DNA from 3 places in the Proteiniclasticum sp. genome. Region 2 is predicted to be linked to each of the others. Evidence: a T-box and tRNA genes for the amino acid it is inferred to sense, from the RefSeq annotation. Region 2 holds a T-box; the other regions hold tRNA genes.
The links. The T-box of region 2 lies ahead of leuS (leucine--tRNA ligase). A T-box ahead of a tRNA ligase gene usually reads a tRNA of that ligase, here a tRNA-Leu.

Region 1 (6,995 bases), on a different contig from region 2:
CTTCAGGTTTTCCGTATCCTCCGCACGAGAGAATACAACAATCCTGTCATTAGCCCGTATGACCGAAGAACCCTTTGGAATGATGACATCGCCGTTATGGACAATGGCACCGATGATCAGACCTTTCGGCAGATTAAGATCCTTAAGAGGACGATCCAGATAGGACATGTCTTTTGTCGCGATAATTTCCGTCACCTCCCCATCTCCTCCAAGAAGAAGAGATACAGAAACGACTTTCCCGCCTCGAACATACTTCAGGATATCAGACGCCGTAATATTCACAGGGTTTAACGCAGCATCAATATCAAGCTTGTCGATGATCTTCGTGTAATTCTTTCGACTTACCTTCGCGATGCACTTCCCGACACCATACTGCTTGGCCATGAGTGCCATGAGGAGATTCTGCTCATCATAACCAGTCGAACCGATGAAAGCATCCATCTGATCGATATTCTCCTCCTCGAGGATGTTCACATCCGTACCGTCACCATTGATGATCAGAACATGATCAAGTTTTTCCGCAAGCTTCAGCGCACGCGCTCTATCCTGCTCGATAAGCGTCGTTGCAACCTTCGCTTCGGAGAGTTCTTTCGCAAGATAATACCCGACGTTTCCTCCACCGATGATCATGACACTATCCACATGCTTGTCATTTCCTAGAAGCTTGTGTTTCTTGCTAAGCTTAAGGAGATCCTCTTGGGTACCCATAATGTGAATCACATCTTCCGCTTCGATGGAAGACTTACCATCAGGAATGATTAGTTCTCCATGTCTGGAGATCGCGGTGATGATGAGATCATCAAAATCTTCCAGCTCATACAGCCTCTTACCCACCAAAGCACTTTTGTAGGAGATCTTGAAATCAATCATCTTCACTTTACCGTCGGCAAAATCTCCCGTATAGAACATCACATTCTTCAGGAGATACTTCGCTATGGCATTCGCTGTAGCGAAATCAGGATTGATGATGAGATCGATGCCCAGTTCGTGACGCACAAAACTGAGCTGCTCCGTATATTCGGGATTTCTGATTCTGGCTATCGTCTGATTGCAGCCCAGTTTTTTCGCAAAGGTACAGATGACGACATTCGTCTCATCATTTTCCGTTGTCGCGACAATAATATCATATTCCTCAATGTTCATTTCATTGAGCATGGTTACACTTATCCCACTGGCGACTACAGTCAGAACATCAATATGCTCATTGATGTTCTCGATGACTTTCGCATCACTGTCTACCAGGGTCACATCCATATTCTCCATGGTCATGGCTTCGGCAAGCTTTACTCCAAGCTTACCAGCACCTACAATCATTACCTTCATAATCCCTCCATAAAAAAAGTATATTAGGATTATTGTATCATACTTAAAATAAATGTCACCCTTACAGCAGAATACCGGAAGTCCATCACAATGATGAACTGCCGGTATTATATTCAGCTTACCGGAAGATCGATTCTTGTCAGAAGCTCTTCCGTACTTCTGACCTCATCCGGCGGGTTATAGTAGGTTTCATATGCAATCCCCTTTGCAGTAAACCCTTTATCTCGGATGTATTCATTCATCTTTTCATAGACAGCACTCATACCCTCGTAAGGGCCTTCATACATGCAGGAGATGACTTTACCTTCTCCTATCTCACCAGGACACATATCATGATCACCAGGAACGACGTCGTCCACAGGGAATCCCATCTCGACATCCAGATTTTCCATGTCCATATTATAGTAGGCAACAAAAGGGGGACCCGCAGCTTCAACATCCAGCTCTTCAAGATATCTCGCAATTTTCTCGTAGGACTCCCCGATGACTGAAGGCAGATTCTCCACACGAGTATTCATTCTGATACTGAGCACCGGCTGATACTTCTGCTCTCTTGTCTCAATAGTAAGCTGCTTCTCTTTCATCATTACCATTCGCTCCTCTCTTAAAGATTGATAATATTATATCACGAGCTTTCTGTTTCGGTATGAATATTCCGTTAAAGCAGTTACCGATCTAATTCCAGACACGAAAAAAACAGCCTAACATGTAGACTGTTTCTTAATGGTAGCGGGGGCAGGACTTGAACCTACGACCTTCGGGTTATGAGCCCGACGAGCTACCAACTGCTCCACCCCGCGATATTGAATTTGGTGCTGAAGACCGGAATCGAACCGGTACGGTGTCACCACCGCAGGATTTTAAGTCCTGTGCGTCTGCCAGTTTCGCCACTCCAGCGTAATAATAGAAATGGTAGCGGAAATAGGACTTGAACCTACGACCCTTCGGGTATGAACCGAATGCTCTAGCCAGCTGAGCTATTCCGCCACATTTAAATGTCGCCTCATCTCAGCGACAAAATTAATTATATATGAACACCCAGACCTTGTCAACACATAAAATAAAAATAATACCCGGAAAATCCGGGTATCATCATCACTCTATGATCATTCTCATTGAAAGCCTAGGCTTTAGCTTTTTCTGTTTTTTGTCCTGACTTCCTGTTTCTTCTTATAATCAGACATGATTTCTTCGCTTTCTTTCATGAATTTTGACATAATGTCCTCAAAATTGTTTGCAGCAGGCTTCTTTCTGTCAGAAGCGCTCCACTCTACTTCAACTGGTCTTGTGGACTTTTTCTGTGTTACAGCTACACCCTGCTTTATAGACAGACTGATCTTGCCGTTATCGTCAATTCCTAATACTTTGACCTGTACCTTGTCGCCCTCTTTGATAAATTCCTTGATGTCCTTCACATAAGTGTCGGCTACCTCGGATATGTGCACTAAGCCCGTTTTTCCGTTCAGATCGATGAAAGCTCCAAAGTTAGTGATATTTACTACAGTTCCTTCTACAATGTTTCCTACCTCTAAGGTCATGTTAATAAGAATCCTCCTTAAAATATATATGTATAATGATACCCGATCAGTCGCCTGACGAGTCTATTACCGGAATTTCACCGGGTCTGAGTAACCCAAGTCTGCTTCTGGCACTTCTTATAGTATAGTCTTCCGTATTGGTGCTGTCTACCAAATTAGTCAGTTTTTCATTCTCTTCCATGACTTTCTCCAGTTCCTGCTCCTGCCGGGCGATATTCTTTTCGATATTCGCCATCATGACCTGCTGCCTGTAAAGCGTAAAGGAAATGAGACCGATAAACAGAGCAAGAAGCACGCGCAATGCCACTTTTCCAATTTTCATGGTATTCCCCCTATTACAATAAACGGCTTTTATTCCTCTTCATCTGTATCTTCTTCACCCTCAAGAATTTCATACATCGCTGAAGCTTCATCTTTTCTGACATGTTCAGAGATTTTGAGCACTTTAGCTTTGATGCCTTTTTCCTTGAATGTAATTTCGATGATGTCACCCTCATTAACTTCAGTTCCAGCTTTTGCTGTCTTTCCGTTTATGGAAACTCTCTTCCCGTCACAGGCTTCCTTAGCCACAGTTCTTCTTTTGATGATTCTGGATACCTTCAGATATTTGTCTAGTCTCAATTTAATCACCTCGATTGTGCATGAATAAACAGTTTTCTTTTTTATTCATTGTGTATATTATATATTTGGAATTGTCCAATGTGAAGTAAAACTTTGATGATCGGGCAATATAGCCCTGTTGGAGACTTTATGTGAACATCATATAGACAAAAGGCACAGAAGAATGAATTCTTCTGCGCCTTTAAATGTTAATGTACTAGACTGGTTATTTCTTCTTCTTAGGTGCTGCCTTCTTCTTCTTAGGAACAACATTCACCTTTTCTTTAAATTCTTTACCAGGCTTGAATACAGGTACCTTTGATGCTGGTATCTGGATTTCTTCCTTAGTTCTTGGATTTCTACCGACTCTTTCTTTTCTGTCTCTAACTTCGAAGGTTCCAAATCCAACTAATTGAACCTTTTCACCCTTCTCAAGTGATCCTACGACAGTTTCAAGAAATGATTTTAAGAAAACCTCAGAATCTTTCTTGGTAAAGCTAGTTGATTCAGCTAATGCAGCGATTAATTCGGCTTTGTTCACAATAAATTCCTCCTCGTTAATGTTTATTAATGGAATCTACTGTTATTATTCTACAGAAAACCCTGAAACCCTTTATTTCTAGGCGTTTATTTTAGTTTTTTTCGTCTTTTTTTGCGATTTCCCAGTATTCATCCAGTTTTTCCAGGGAAAGACCTCTGAAACTCAGCTGGTCAGCCAATAGAAGCTCCTCCATTTTCGTAATTCTGCTGATGAATCTGTCTGAAGTCTGATTGAGAGAAACCTCAGGATCCGCACCGAGAAAACGTGATAGATTGACCGCTGCAAACAGAAGATCTCCAAGTTCCTTATGGACCTTTTCTTCATTCCCTTCAGTTAGTGCTTCTCTTATTTCAAGAATCTCTTCTTCAACCTTCGCAAAGACCGGACTGATTTCATCCCAGTCGAAGCCGTACTTTCTGGCCTTCTTCTGAACTTTCTCCGCTCGAGAAAGACCGGGATAGAACTTTGAGATGCCCTTTAATGCGTCACTCAGGCTATCTTCACTCTTCTCCTTCTTCTTCAGCTCCTCCCACTGTACAAGGACCTCCTCTGAGGTCATCTCTCTGTCCTTACTGAATACATGGGGATGTCTGTAGATCATCTTCTCAGAAACCCTCCTGATGACGTCGTGGACTGTAAAATTGCCTTCCTCTTTTCCGATGGTGGAATGAAGCAGAATCTGAAGCATCACATCGCCAAGTTCCTCACTGAGACTGTCATAGTCGTGAAGATCAATGGCTTCAAGAGCTTCATAACTCTCTTCGATGAGATATCTCTTGAGAGATTCATGGGTCTGCTCCTTATCCCAGGGACAGCCATCCTCTTTATCTCTCAGTCTCTCTACAATGTTCATGAAGGAGTAGAAATCGTACCTGTTCGCCATCGGCGGAACATAGACGCTTGTCAGGTCATCGATATCCTTCTGTCTGTCCAGTTCAAAGAGGGGTATTCTTCTAACCACTTCTTCCGGGGTACCGGCAGCCCGCACAAAGACGATTTCATCTTCATCTTCCAGATAGTGTCCAAGCGCGATTTTTACACGACTGGCCATATATCCCGAGAAGACCTGAGTGATGATCGTTCCTTTGGAGAAATCCGGTTTTTCCACCTCTATCGCCAGTGCATCAACGATGCGAAGCCCCGTGATCGGATCGATTTCCAGAGCTTCAAGCATGGTATCCACAAAACTGATTGAAGGATAGATTCTGTAGGGAATACCTTCACTCTTGCAGGCCTCGATAATCAGCATCACTGATTTTTCGGCAACAAGAGGATGACCAGGTACCGCATAGGTCAGTTCTCTTTCCTTGGCTTCATTCACAATGAAATCCCTGATGCCCTCATAGACATCTTCAAACTTCTCCGCCTTCATGTAGTTGTCATCGAAGGTTTTATATATGATTCCTTCTTCTTTCAGATAAGATACAGTGGGATGCTTTTCTGTTCTCAGATATAAGGGATAGGCTTTCAGCGCCTTTATGGCGCCCAGTGTCAGTGCATCCACACTTCCTGGACCAAGGCCAACGATATGTATCATGATTCACCTCATCGATCGGCAGAAGGCATTCTATGCACACTGCCTGATTATTAATAGAACAATTATAGCACAGGATACTTCCTCTAAAACAGAATAACGCTCCTGATTTCTCAGGAGCGTCATGAACATTATCTTATCTTGTCTTCATAAACCTTGACGTTTAATTCCTTCTTCCACTCTTCCATGGTCGAAGCATACTTTTCACTCTTCTTTGTGTTCAGAACAGTTGCGGAAACAGATTCCTTAACTTCTTCAAGTGTCTTCTGAACAGGTTCAGGTGTAACCTGATCAACCTTTATGATATGATATCCGGCTGTGGACTTGACCACATCAGAGATCTCATTCTCTTTGAGCTTCTTTACATGTTCCATGAAGTCAGCGTAAAGTTCCTGATTGTCATATGCATAGTATCCAAGAAGTCCACCCTTGTCTGCTGATAGATCGTTTCCGTATTCTTCAGCAACTTCAGCGAAATCTTTACCTTCTTCTTTGATCAGTTTAAGCGCTTTTTCCCCTTCAGCCTTGGCAGCATCATCAGTTCCGAAATAGATATGATAGATGTTTGCTCCAGCAGGAGTCATGAAGCTCGCCTTGTTCTCTTCATAGTACGCTTTCACGTCTTCGTCAGTTACAGCGACATCTTCCATGATGGTTTCATAATAAGTGTTTCTTACGATATCGGACTTGACGAAAGCACGATAGCTTTCTTCATCATAGCCTGCATCGGTCAGTGCTTTCTTATAAGTCTCTTCGTCTTCATATGCGCCTCTTACCTGAGCGATTCTGTCTTCCACAGCCTTGGCGATTTCTTCTGTATCCTTGTCCATACCTGTTTCTTCGACTTTCCTGTCGATGATTCTCATTTCAACTAGGCCATTCAGAATATCTTTCTTCAGCTGAGCAACGACTTCCTTGCCTTCTTTCTGTTCGAGCATTTCTTCTCCATAGTTGACCTTCATTTCATCAAGATATGGCTTTGCTTCTTTTTCTACATCTTTCTGTGTGATTTCCACATCACCCACTTTGGCAAGAACAGTTCCGTCTATGGATTCCTGTGTCTCTTCTACCAGTCCGCATCCGGCAAGTGCTACCGCTAGGACAGAAGCGGAAAGGACTGTGAGTACTTTTTTCTTTAAACTAATCAAAATTGATTCCCTCTCTTTTATCTCAAATTGTGTTCTTTACTATGATATTCTTTCATTGTTACATTTACATGACACATTTTAATATTATATATTCTTTACGACTCTTTTGCAACTTTGTCCGTATCGGACAGCTCTTTCATCAGCTTCGTCAGAGCATCGATGGTGAGATACCTGTCTTTCTCCGTGATCTTGAATGCGACTGCAGGTTCTTTTCTTTGAAATTCCGAACGCTTAGGATACTTTTCAAGGAAGATATCCACTTTCTCTTTGGTGAGCTTTTCCGCAGATGCGAAGGTGATGAGAATGTCCTT
Region 2 (6,995 bases):
AGGCAATGGTCGATGCGGCTGTTGAAGAAACAGGCATAGACGTCGCACTTCATCTTGATCACGGTCCAGACCTTGCGACAGTAAAGGAAGCCATCGAAGCCGGATTCACATCCGTTATGATCGACGGTTCACACCTTGACTTCGAAGAAAACGTGAAGATCACAAAGGAAGTCGTTGAGTATGCTCACGCTCACGGAGTTGTTGTTGAAGCGGAACTTGGTATCCTTGCAGGTGTTGAGGATGACGTTCATGCTGAAGAACATGTCTATACAGATCCTGAGCAGGCAGTAGATTTCGTAGAGAGAACAGGCGTTGATTCCCTTGCTATTGCAATCGGAACATCCCATGGTGCTTTTAAGTTTGCCGGTACACCAGATCTTAAGTTCCATATCCTTGAAGAAATTCAGAAGAAGCTTCCAGGATTCCCGATCGTTCTTCATGGTGCTTCTGCCGTAAGTCAGGAACACATTGCCATGAATAATGAATTCGGCGGAGCAATAAAGGGTGCACAGGGTATTCCAGTAGAAATGCTGAGAAAAGCTTCTGCAATGGCTGTATGCAAGATCAATATGGATACTGACATCAGACTTGCCATGACCGCAGCAATCAGAAAAGCTTTTGCTGAAAAGCCTGAAGCATTCGATCCAAGAGGATATCTTGGTGCAGCAAGAAATGAAATCCAGAAACTGGTAGAGATGAAGATCGATGATGTTCTTGGATCAGCAGATTCAATGAAATAGTATGGTTTAAGGTACTGCACTTCGCAGTGCCTTTTTTCTTTCACGTGCAGTACAATCATCGGTATTAAGGAAGAAATGATAAATGATCTGATATGACTCGCAGGAATAAGTTCACCGCTTCACACCTTCTCTTCTCCTCATCACTATGGAAGAACTGAGAAGATTTTCAAGCAAAGAAAAAGAGCCCTTTAACGGACTCTCTTTTTTCTCGCCATAGTACCTTAAAACGTTCGTACCTGGTTTTGTCTTCTGTTTATTCCACTGTATCGTGGTTCATCTTCGGTTAACCCGCAGACTGTCAGTTTCATTTTTTGTGTGAAAGTCCTATAAACTTCCTGCGGAAAAATTAATCTTTTCCAGCTTGTGCTTTATATTAAAAAACTCATTCTCCAGAATATTGATCTGTTTTTCAATCAGATTCCTGTTGGTTTCCTTAACTGCAGCCCCAAGTTCTTTGGATAATATACTCAGCTCATCGCTGATCGCATAAATCCTTTTTGTAGCATCATATGCATTCATATTCTACACCTCACTTAATGACATTTACTTTTAAGGTCCCGTGGGCGATTCTTTACAACCGGTACATTGCTGTACCTCTTAAAGGAATAAATGTATAATTACTGTATCAGGATTTCTTTTTCCTGCTACAACTGCATTTTAGACTTGCTTATGTAAACAGTCAAGGCTGTTTACATAAGTTTATGACATCACTTTATGAAACTGTTTCAATAAATCGGATCTGTTATGGAAAAGGTAAACATTTTGCCTGTTTTTTTCAGTTTCATACTGTCCCTTTTCAGCTTTCAACCTTTAAATCAGAATCACATTAACTGTTGGGACATCAGATATGTAATGATTTCATAAATTCCGGCCTCGAGCCGTATAAAGGAGAAGAAAATGGAACTAGAAGTTAAGATACTGGACATCGATATCCCTAAAGTCAGAGAAACCATGAGACAGAATGGAGGCGTTCTTGTAAAGAATGAGATGCAGGAAAACTACATCCACGACTTTCCAGACAGACGCCTGTTAAGCGTCAAGGGCTATGCACGAATCCGAAGTGTAAAAGATATCTCCACTGGAAAAGAAACGGTATTCATGACCACAAAAAGACTGATTTCAAGAGAGGTCTTTAAAAAAATGGAAGAATATGAAACCATCATTGAAGACAAGGAAACCGGACTTGGTATATTTCAGGCTTTAGGACTTGAACTCATTGAGAACATCCGTAAGTCCAGAGAAAGCTACCAGTATAAAAACACCTTAGTGGAGATCGATGTGAACGATCCGAGCTTCGTTCCCTTCCCCTACCTTGAAGTGGAAAGCCACAGTGAGGAGGAGCTTAAGGAAGTGGTGGAGCTCCTTGGTTATACCATGGAAGATACCTCCGCTTTAAGCATATATGAAATTCTTGCTTCCCGCGGGATAAAGCCGGAAAGTCCGGAAGGCCTTTAAAACATCCTGGTTGACTTTTCATCTATCGATGGCTTATAATTTCGTTATATGTGCGAGGAACAGAAATAGTAGAAGGCCCACCATTTTAGAGAGTCCCTGTCTGGTGTAAGGGGATATGGAAAACCTTTGAACTCGTCTGGGAGCACTGGCCTAATCCGCCACGGTTTGAACCGTTATATTCAGCCAAAGTGAAGCGAAAGCTTAATTAGAGTGGTACCACGGATAATCTTCGTCTCTTAGTATAGAGACGAAGATTTTTTATTTTAAGGAGGAAGATTATGGCAATTTATGGAAAACACACCGACGAAAAATGGCAGAAGATCTGGGAAGATTCCGGTGTCTTCAAATTCAAGGAGAACAAAGATAAGGAAAAACTCTATGTTCTGGAGATGTTCTCCTACCCTTCAGGCAGCAAACTCCACGCCGGTCACTGGTTCAATTACGGGCCAACCGACTCTTGGGCAAGAATGAAGAAGATGCAGGGATATAATGTCTTTCAGCCAATGGGCTTTGATGCTTTCGGCCTTCCTGCAGAGAACTATGCGATCAAGACAGGAATCCATCCCATGGATTCCACATTGAAGAATATCGAAACCATGGAAGTTCAGCTTAAAGCCATGGGCGCCATGTTCAACTGGGATCATGAAGTGGTCACCTGCGCACCTGACTACTACAAATGGACACAGTGGCTGTTCGTTCAGCTGTACAAGAATGATCTTGCCTACAGAAAAAAGGCACCCGTAAACTGGTGTCCAAGCTGTAATACCGTCCTTGCCAATGAGCAGGTTCTCGATGGTGCATGCGAAAGATGCGGAACACCTGTCATCAAGAAAGACCTTACACAGTGGTTCTTCAACATCACAAAATATGCCGATGAGCTTCTTGACGATCTTCAGGATCTGGACTGGCCGGAAAAGACAAAGGCTATGCAGAAGCACTGGATCGGACGCTCCTACGGATCATCAGTAAAATTTGAAGTGGACAAGAAGGACCTTTCCTTTGAGGTCTTCACCACAAGAGTAGATACTCTTTTCGGCGCTTCCTATGTGGTGTTTGCTCCTGAGAACGACATGGTGGGTGAACTGACCACAGAAGAACATAAAGAAGAAGTGGAAGCTTACATTGAAGCCGCAAAAATGCAGAGCGACATCGACAGGCAGTCCCTCTCCCGTGAGAAAACCGGAGTCTTTACAGGTTCCTATGCGATTAATCCCATAAACGGAAGAGTCATTCCCATCTGGGTCGGTGACTATGTCCTGAACACTTATGGAACTGGAATCGTCATGGCTGTTCCAGCCCATGATGAAAGAGATTTCGAATTTGCAAAGAAATATGATCTGCCCATAGAAAGAGTCATCGAAGGCGGAAAGGAACTGCCCTATACAGAGATCGGTAAAATGGTAAACTCCGGAGACTTTGACGGCCTGTCCGGAGACGAAGCCAAAGAAAAGGTTACTGCATGGCTTGAAGAAAGAAACAGCGGAGCGCTCAAAGTCAATTACAGACTTCGTGACTGGCTGGTTTCACGACAGAGATACTGGGGTGCTCCGATTCCGATCATCTACTGTGATCAATGCGGTGAGGTTGTTGTGGAAGAAAAGGATCTTCCGGTGGAACTTCCTTATGATGTGGAATTTGCACCAGACGGTAAGAGTCCACTTGCAAAGAGCGAAAGCTTCCTCAACACCACCTGTCCAAAATGTGGAGGGCATGCCCATCGTGAAGTCGACACTCTGGATACCTTTGTCTGCTCATCCTGGTATTATCTGAGATACGTTGACAATCTGAATGCCGATGAGCCTTTCAATAAGGAAAAGATCGATAAGATGCTGCCTGTGGATAAATATGTGGGTGGTCCTGAACATGCTGTCATGCACCTTCTCTATGCAAGATTCATCACTAAAGCGCTTAGAGACATGGGTTATCTTTCATTTGACGAGCCTTTTAAGTCACTTACTCACCAGGGCCTCATTCTTGGACCTGACGGACAGAAAATGAGCAAGTCCAAAGGAAACACCATTTCTCCGGATGAATACATCACTCAATATGGTTCCGATGTGTTCAGAATGTATCTCATGTTCGGATTCTCCTATTCCGACGGGGGTGCCTGGTCTGACGAAGGAATCCGATCGGTTTCTAAATTTGTGGACAGAGTGGAAAGAAACTTCCATAACATAAAGGACATCCTGCAGAGTTCAGACAATACAGACGAACTTCGTCCAGAAGACAAAGAACTTCTCTACTGGAATGCGAACACCATCAAGGGTGTCACTGAAGATGCCGAAAAAATGCAGTTCAATACAGCCATTGCTAGAATGATGGAGATGACCAATGCACTGATCAGATATATTCCGCTGAAGCAGCACAACCACAAGACCCTGGCAAAGATCAATTCAGACTTCATCCGAGTCCTGGCACCATTCGCTCCGCATTTCGCGGAAGAAATCTGGCACATGTTCGGAAACGAGACTTCTGTATTTGATGAGCCATGGCCGGTCTTTGATGAATCAGCTCTGATCAAGGATGAGGTGGAAATCGTCATTCAGATCAACGGCAAGATCAAAGAAAGAATAATGATTCCGACTTCCGCATCTGATGATGAAATCAAGGAAATGGCAGTGGCCAATGATACCATCCAGAAAGAAACTGAGGGTAAAACTGTAGTCAAGGTCATTGTAATCAAAGGAAGACTGGTCAATATCGTAGTCAAAGGTTAAGCTCTTATAAGGAGATCCTCACCATATGGGGATCTCCTTTTTCTTCGCTCATCTTTTCATCCAGCATAAAGGAGCTGACTTTCATCAGCTCCCTTATTTTCTATTTATTCTTTTCCTTGAATTTCTTCACTTCATCGATGAACGCAGTTGCATAGGCATGCAGATCACCAGGCGCTCTTGAGGAGATGATGTTTTCAGAAACGACAACTTCCTCATCCACCCAGGTAAGACCGGCTCCTTCAAGATCAGCACGGATCTTTTTGGTGCTTGTTCCAGTCTTGCCCTTCAGAATTCCGGCTGTAACCGGAACCCATCCAGCATGACAGATCATACCGATCGGTTTTCCCTGATCATTGAACTCCTTAGTCAGTCTGATGCAGCCCTCTTCGACTCTCAGAATATCAGGAGCATATCCTCCTGGAATCAGAAGACCGTCATAGTCCTCAGCTTTCACTTCATCATAGGTTTTATTCGCTTTTGCTTTAAGCCCGTATTTTCCGGTGTAGGTCTTCTCCTTGTCGATGGCTACGACATCGACTTCCCATCCTTCTTCCTTAAGTCTGATGAGCGGATACCAGAGTTCAAGATCTTCATAGATATCTGCAACAAATGATAATATTTTCATTTTCAGTTCCTCCTAGTTTTTATCCTATGGTTCTATTTTACCCCAAATAACTTTCAGTATAAGCGTTAAGTTCCAATGTTAATCAATAAGTAACAAATTCCATAACCTTCAAAGAGCATCCACCGTATGATTCTTGTAGAATCTGTCGATGTAGTCCATCACTTTAAGTTCCAGATAGGTATTTTCACCATAGGAATTCAGCAGACAGTCTGCATAGTTCTTCTTCAGAAATGCCTGAATAATCTCTGTTGTTTCATCCTCACGGATACTGATGACGAGAATGTCATTTCTCCTCAGAAAAAGTGCAATCCGGTGCAGAATGAAGTCTATTGTACCGGGCGAAACATGAACACTGAATTCTGTAATCATGAATCTCGAGGTGCTGCATTTTAACTTGATGTCCCCACGATTGGTAAGAAAAGTCACAAAAAGAAGATCATCCTCTATGATATCCACCAGTGAAGAACCCAGCTCAGCCTTCAACCGATTGCTTATGGGCAGAAATATCACTCTCAGCAGTTCTTCCTTTTCATGAAATTTGCCCCTGTTCACAAACTCACCCCTTTTGTTTACAAAATGTTTCTAACTTTTAATTGAGAATGACTTTCAATTTTACGCAATCTATGATAATATAAGTTCATAACACACACAACATATTTCGAAATACGACCGTAAGTGTATTTCATATTTCCCCCTTTTATACGATTATGTATATTGTGTAGACCCTTGAGTTTCCCCGACTCAAGGGTTTTCCCCTTTGTAGGGTGAACAGATTTCAAAACATTCTTTCAATTCCATTGTACACCAAAGAAAACCTTAATCAACATGTATTCGGTCAGCCTTTCAGGATGGCTTGACATCAGGTTATAAGATTACTTATAATCTCTATATCACGCAAAGATGAAGAGGAATAAAATATGATTTTTAGTGGAGATCTGGATCCTACCCTCAAAGAAGTAACAGATATGCTTTACTGGTATTCTTTTACCTCTAGAGATGCCCTCTCGAATTTCGAAGCCGGTAAACATTGTGTTGCCGTTAAAATAGGCCATACCGTCAGAAAGGCATGTCTGAGAGAATACAGGCTTCATACCAGAAAGAGAACAAGGCTGAAGTATTACGACTCAGAACTGTTTCTGGCTTATGCAAGAGCCATTGAGGATATACGAAAGGCAGCACCCATTTTTCTGACAAAAAGAAACATCAATATTTTTGCCGAAAAGACGCTTGAAACATCAGTCTTTTTCATGAACATGCTGGACACCCATTTCAGCCCTGATGATACTGACGATGAAACCGAAGACTCAACGGCAATCTGATCAACGGATATAAGTGACATTTTCTTTCCCAGATAACTTCAGTATATTTTAATCTGACCACTATAAAATGAGATTATGGATATCTCCCATTTCTTAAAGAAATCAAATAGATTTGAAGATTTGACCATGATGTTATATA
Region 3 (3,490 bases), on a different contig from region 2:
TCATTCTAGCAAAGAAATCATTTTTATGCAATGCCTTAACCCGTGGTATTCAGTCTCTTTCTCTACCTGATGTCACGAAGAAATAAATTACTGTCAAAGCCTATGGAATTTTACTGAGCATTGTTATATAATACTCTTTGTATGGGGGCGTAGCTCAGCTGGGAGAGTGCCACACTGGCAGTGTGGAAGTCGTGGGTTCGAGTCCCATCGTCTCCACCATAAAAGATGAAGAGCCTGAAACTTATTGTTTTGTGGCCTGACGAGGGTTTAGAATGTAAATTCAAAAACCCTCGTTTTCTATTTGAAGGATCTCGCTTTTTCTTCAAAAGCGGGATGCTTCTCTTTTTGGCCGAATACAACTTTACGCCAAAATCAGAATCGGTTCCTGGGTATTCAGTACCAGAGGGTGTAGCGGACCAGCAGGTTTTTATCTTACGGTCTGTATCTGAAGCTTCAATGTGTACACTCGTCTGGATATTGACGAGAAGAAGACAGGCAGGCGAAAAGCATACCCTTAAGAGCCTTGGCAAAAACTCTGGTGAATATATGCAAAAGAGTATTCACTTTTTTACTGCGAGGCAGTAATTTACGTTCTCTAACGCAGTGATAGGGTGTAAAGGATGAGCATTGTTATATTCCTGAAAGTACTGAGCAGTTATCTGCACTGGAGTTAAATGCTCATAGACCAGAAATCCGAAGTCAGAAAGAAGTTTTTCAATTTCCTTAAGGGAATAGCAGGCCAGCATTTCCTCATTTGCACCCTTAGCTAAAACCGCCTGTTTCTGGGCACGGTGACCTGCTTTATCCGTATTGCTGTATTCATCAGGATAATCAAAGACAATGGTGCTCCCCTCAGACAGAATCGTACTAAGCATGGAGATAAGATATTCAAAATCCTGCCTGGCTAGATAGTAGCTAAGACCTAAAATACTGGTGAAGGTGATTCTATCTTTTTTGAATGCGGGATTCTGAGTTAAGATCCTACACCATTCATCCTTCGTCAAATCCGCAGCAACATAATGTGTATTGTCTTTAACTTCATTCTGTCTATCCTTAAGACGGAGTTTCTTGTCTTCTGCCGTTGATGGAAGGTCAACTTCAAAAATCTCAAGGTTTCTCGCCCAGTCAGGCTGGCGGTAAGCGAAAGTGTCGTATCCCGCCCCTAAGATTAAATACTGCGATGCACCAATACGTACTGCGGTCCTAAGAGATGCTTCTGCGAATGCTGCTCGTCCAAGGGGAGACGGGGATAAATGATTGTCTGTAATCCATCTAAGAGCTTCCCTTTCTGTACCGGCGAAGGAGGGATCAAAAAACCCGATTCCATCCGTCATGTTTTTGGCTATCTGGTTGAATTCCATGCTGTAAAGAGCAGTCTTGCAACGCTGTCATTGATAATTTTAACATTGCTGTTCTCTGCATGATACGCTCTTGCAAATGCACTAATCAACGCCGTCATACTTTTCTGTTCCATTTTATCACCTCTATATACTTAATACACCTTTATAAGATAAAGTACCAGACTTGACTATTACAGTGATTTGTGTTATAGTGTCTATAGATAATTGATAGAATTTACATTTTCGTCATATTTTGTGACGTTTTTTTAATGTCTACGAAGTTTGAAGAATTTAGTGATAGACCCTGTCCATTCAGGATGATCATTGGTTTCATATTTCATTGCAGCTCATCAGAAATGAAACTTTCACGCTTAATATCACACAGTGCCTGCAGACAAAAATCAGTTGCACGATTGCATTAATTATAAAAAAACATGCAAAACCAGGGTTCTGGGTACTTGATTAAATATGGTGAAACGTGGTAGAATCATAAAAGTGAGGTCGTGGTCATAAGACTTAAGGGCCGAACAGAATATGCAGATATGGCGGAATTGGCAGACGCGCTAGCTTCAGGTGCTAGTGGAGGTAACTTCGTGCAGGTTCAACTCCTGTTATCTGCACCATCATGAGACTTCAGTGATTTGAAGTCTCTTTTTCTTTGCGTTTATAAAAAAATCTCCAGATAGGGATTTCCGATCCTTATCTGGAGATTTTCACTTATTGACTGCTTATTTCCGGCTTATTCAGTCTATCTTGATGCCAGAAATTTTTCCACATCATCTGCTGTAATGATGATGTCCTTGGACAGATTTTCACATCCGTCTTTTGTGATCAGTATATCGTCTTCCAGACGGATACCGATGCTTTCCTCTTCAATATATAATCCTGGTTCCACAGTAAGAACCATTCCTTCTTCAAGGATCACATCTCTTCTGCCCACATCATGTGTATCCATGCCCAGGTAATGGGAAGTATTATGGTAGTAGTATCTTCTGACTTCCTCATCCTTCTCGATTAGGCCAAGAGCTTTAAGCTCCTTTGCATAGATTTCCTGGACAAGTTCATTGATTCTTGCATAAGGCACACCAGGCTTCAGCATTTTTATGACCTCATCGTGAGCTTTCAGGACCAGATCATAGAATACTCTCTGCCTGTCTGTAAACTTTCCGCTTACAGGGAATGTTCTTGAGATATCTCCGCTGTAGTACTCAAACTGAGCACCAAGATCAAGAAGCACCATGTCATTTTCTTTCACTTCATGATTATTTTCCACATAGTGGAGTACTGTAGCATTATGCCCGGCAGCACATATGGTTGTGAAAGCGAAATCTTTTACACCTTCAGATTTCAACGTGAAATCAAAATGGGCTTCCAGCTGATTCTCCTTCATACCGGCTTTGGCGTTTTTCATGATGTTCATGATGCCCTTACCTGTAATGTCGATGGCTTTCTTTATTTTTTCGATTTCTTCAGGAGTCTTAAACACACGCAGTGCGGATATTTCATTATAAATGTTCCTGACTTTTACCTGAGGATACCTGCTCACGATTTCCTTGGCAAATGATACACCTCTGGTATCGAGTGAATCATAACTGTCTTTCTCAAGATCCAGATACACTCTATAGAGGTCTTCTTTTCCGATGGCCAGATTCATGAAATTTTCAAATGTCTGCAGGAACCTGATGTCACTGATTCCTGATGCTTCTTCAGCTCTTTCTGATGATATGGTCTCTCCGACCCATTTCACCATGACAGCATCTCTTTCTTTGATAAAAAGGCTTTCCATGATCTTGCCTTCCGCTTTTCTCATGACAAGAATAATGTTTTCTTCATCGATTCCGGTCATGTAGAGAAAATTACGGTTGGGTGTGAACTTGTATGCTTCATCTGCAGACTTCTTCGGTGCAGATCCTGCAAATAGGATGAGCATGGAGTTATCCTTCATCTTTTCGGCAATTCTTTTTCTGTTACTGATATGAAATTCTTTCATCATTTCCTCCCGGCAGATATATTCTAACTGTTTAGATTGTAACATAGGAAAGCATTATGCTGCATAGAGGATTCTTACTTTCTGTTTTCTTTATCTTCATTCTGTACGAGAAATACGATTATCAAGGTCCTACTGAAAATCCCCTTTTTAATGTCATATC

Region 1: it has a tRNA-Leu gene. The T-box ahead of leuS (leucine--tRNA ligase) is inferred to sense a tRNA for this amino acid. The anticodon was not compared.
Region 3: it has a tRNA-Leu gene. The T-box ahead of leuS (leucine--tRNA ligase) is inferred to sense a tRNA for this amino acid. The anticodon was not compared.

The regions. Positions count from the first base shown of each region.
Region 1 is NZ_DAMBTF010000002.1:82,021-89,015, forward strand. It holds gene trkA (Trk system potassium transporter TrkA) at 1-1,323, opposite strand, end outside; gene RTX25_RS01405 (GyrI-like domain-containing protein) at 1,437-1,910, opposite strand; tRNA gene RTX25_RS01410 (tRNA-Met) at 2,048-2,123, opposite strand; tRNA gene RTX25_RS01415 (tRNA-Leu) at 2,134-2,220, opposite strand; tRNA gene RTX25_RS01420 (tRNA-Met) at 2,234-2,310, opposite strand; gene RTX25_RS01425 (S1 domain-containing RNA-binding protein) at 2,454-2,861, opposite strand; gene RTX25_RS01430 (septum formation initiator family protein) at 2,908-3,183, opposite strand; gene RTX25_RS01435 (RNA-binding S4 domain-containing protein) at 3,213-3,482, opposite strand; gene RTX25_RS01440 (HU family DNA-binding protein) at 3,688-4,002, opposite strand; gene mazG (nucleoside triphosphate pyrophosphohydrolase) at 4,094-5,539, opposite strand; gene RTX25_RS01450 (peptidyl-prolyl cis-trans isomerase) at 5,668-6,684, opposite strand; gene mfd (transcription-repair coupling factor) at 6,780-6,995, opposite strand, start outside.
Region 2 is NZ_DAMBTF010000005.1:61,278-68,272, forward strand. It holds gene fba (class II fructose-1,6-bisphosphate aldolase) at 1-740, shown strand, start outside; gene RTX25_RS04035 (hypothetical protein) at 1,065-1,259, opposite strand; gene RTX25_RS04040 (CYTH domain-containing protein) at 1,638-2,195, shown strand; T-box leader at 2,242-2,435, shown strand; gene leuS (leucine--tRNA ligase) at 2,474-4,912, shown strand; gene RTX25_RS04050 (type 1 glutamine amidotransferase domain-containing protein) at 5,013-5,537, opposite strand; gene RTX25_RS04055 (hypothetical protein) at 5,646-6,089, opposite strand; gene RTX25_RS04060 (hypothetical protein) at 6,455-6,856, shown strand.
Region 3 is NZ_DAMBTF010000002.1:128,771-132,260, forward strand. It holds tRNA gene RTX25_RS01620 (tRNA-Ala) at 144-219, shown strand; gene RTX25_RS01625 (class I SAM-dependent methyltransferase) at 561-1,361, opposite strand; gene RTX25_RS01630 (hypothetical protein) at 1,343-1,474, opposite strand; tRNA gene RTX25_RS01635 (tRNA-Leu) at 1,877-1,963, shown strand; gene RTX25_RS01640 (aminopeptidase P family protein) at 2,089-3,333, opposite strand.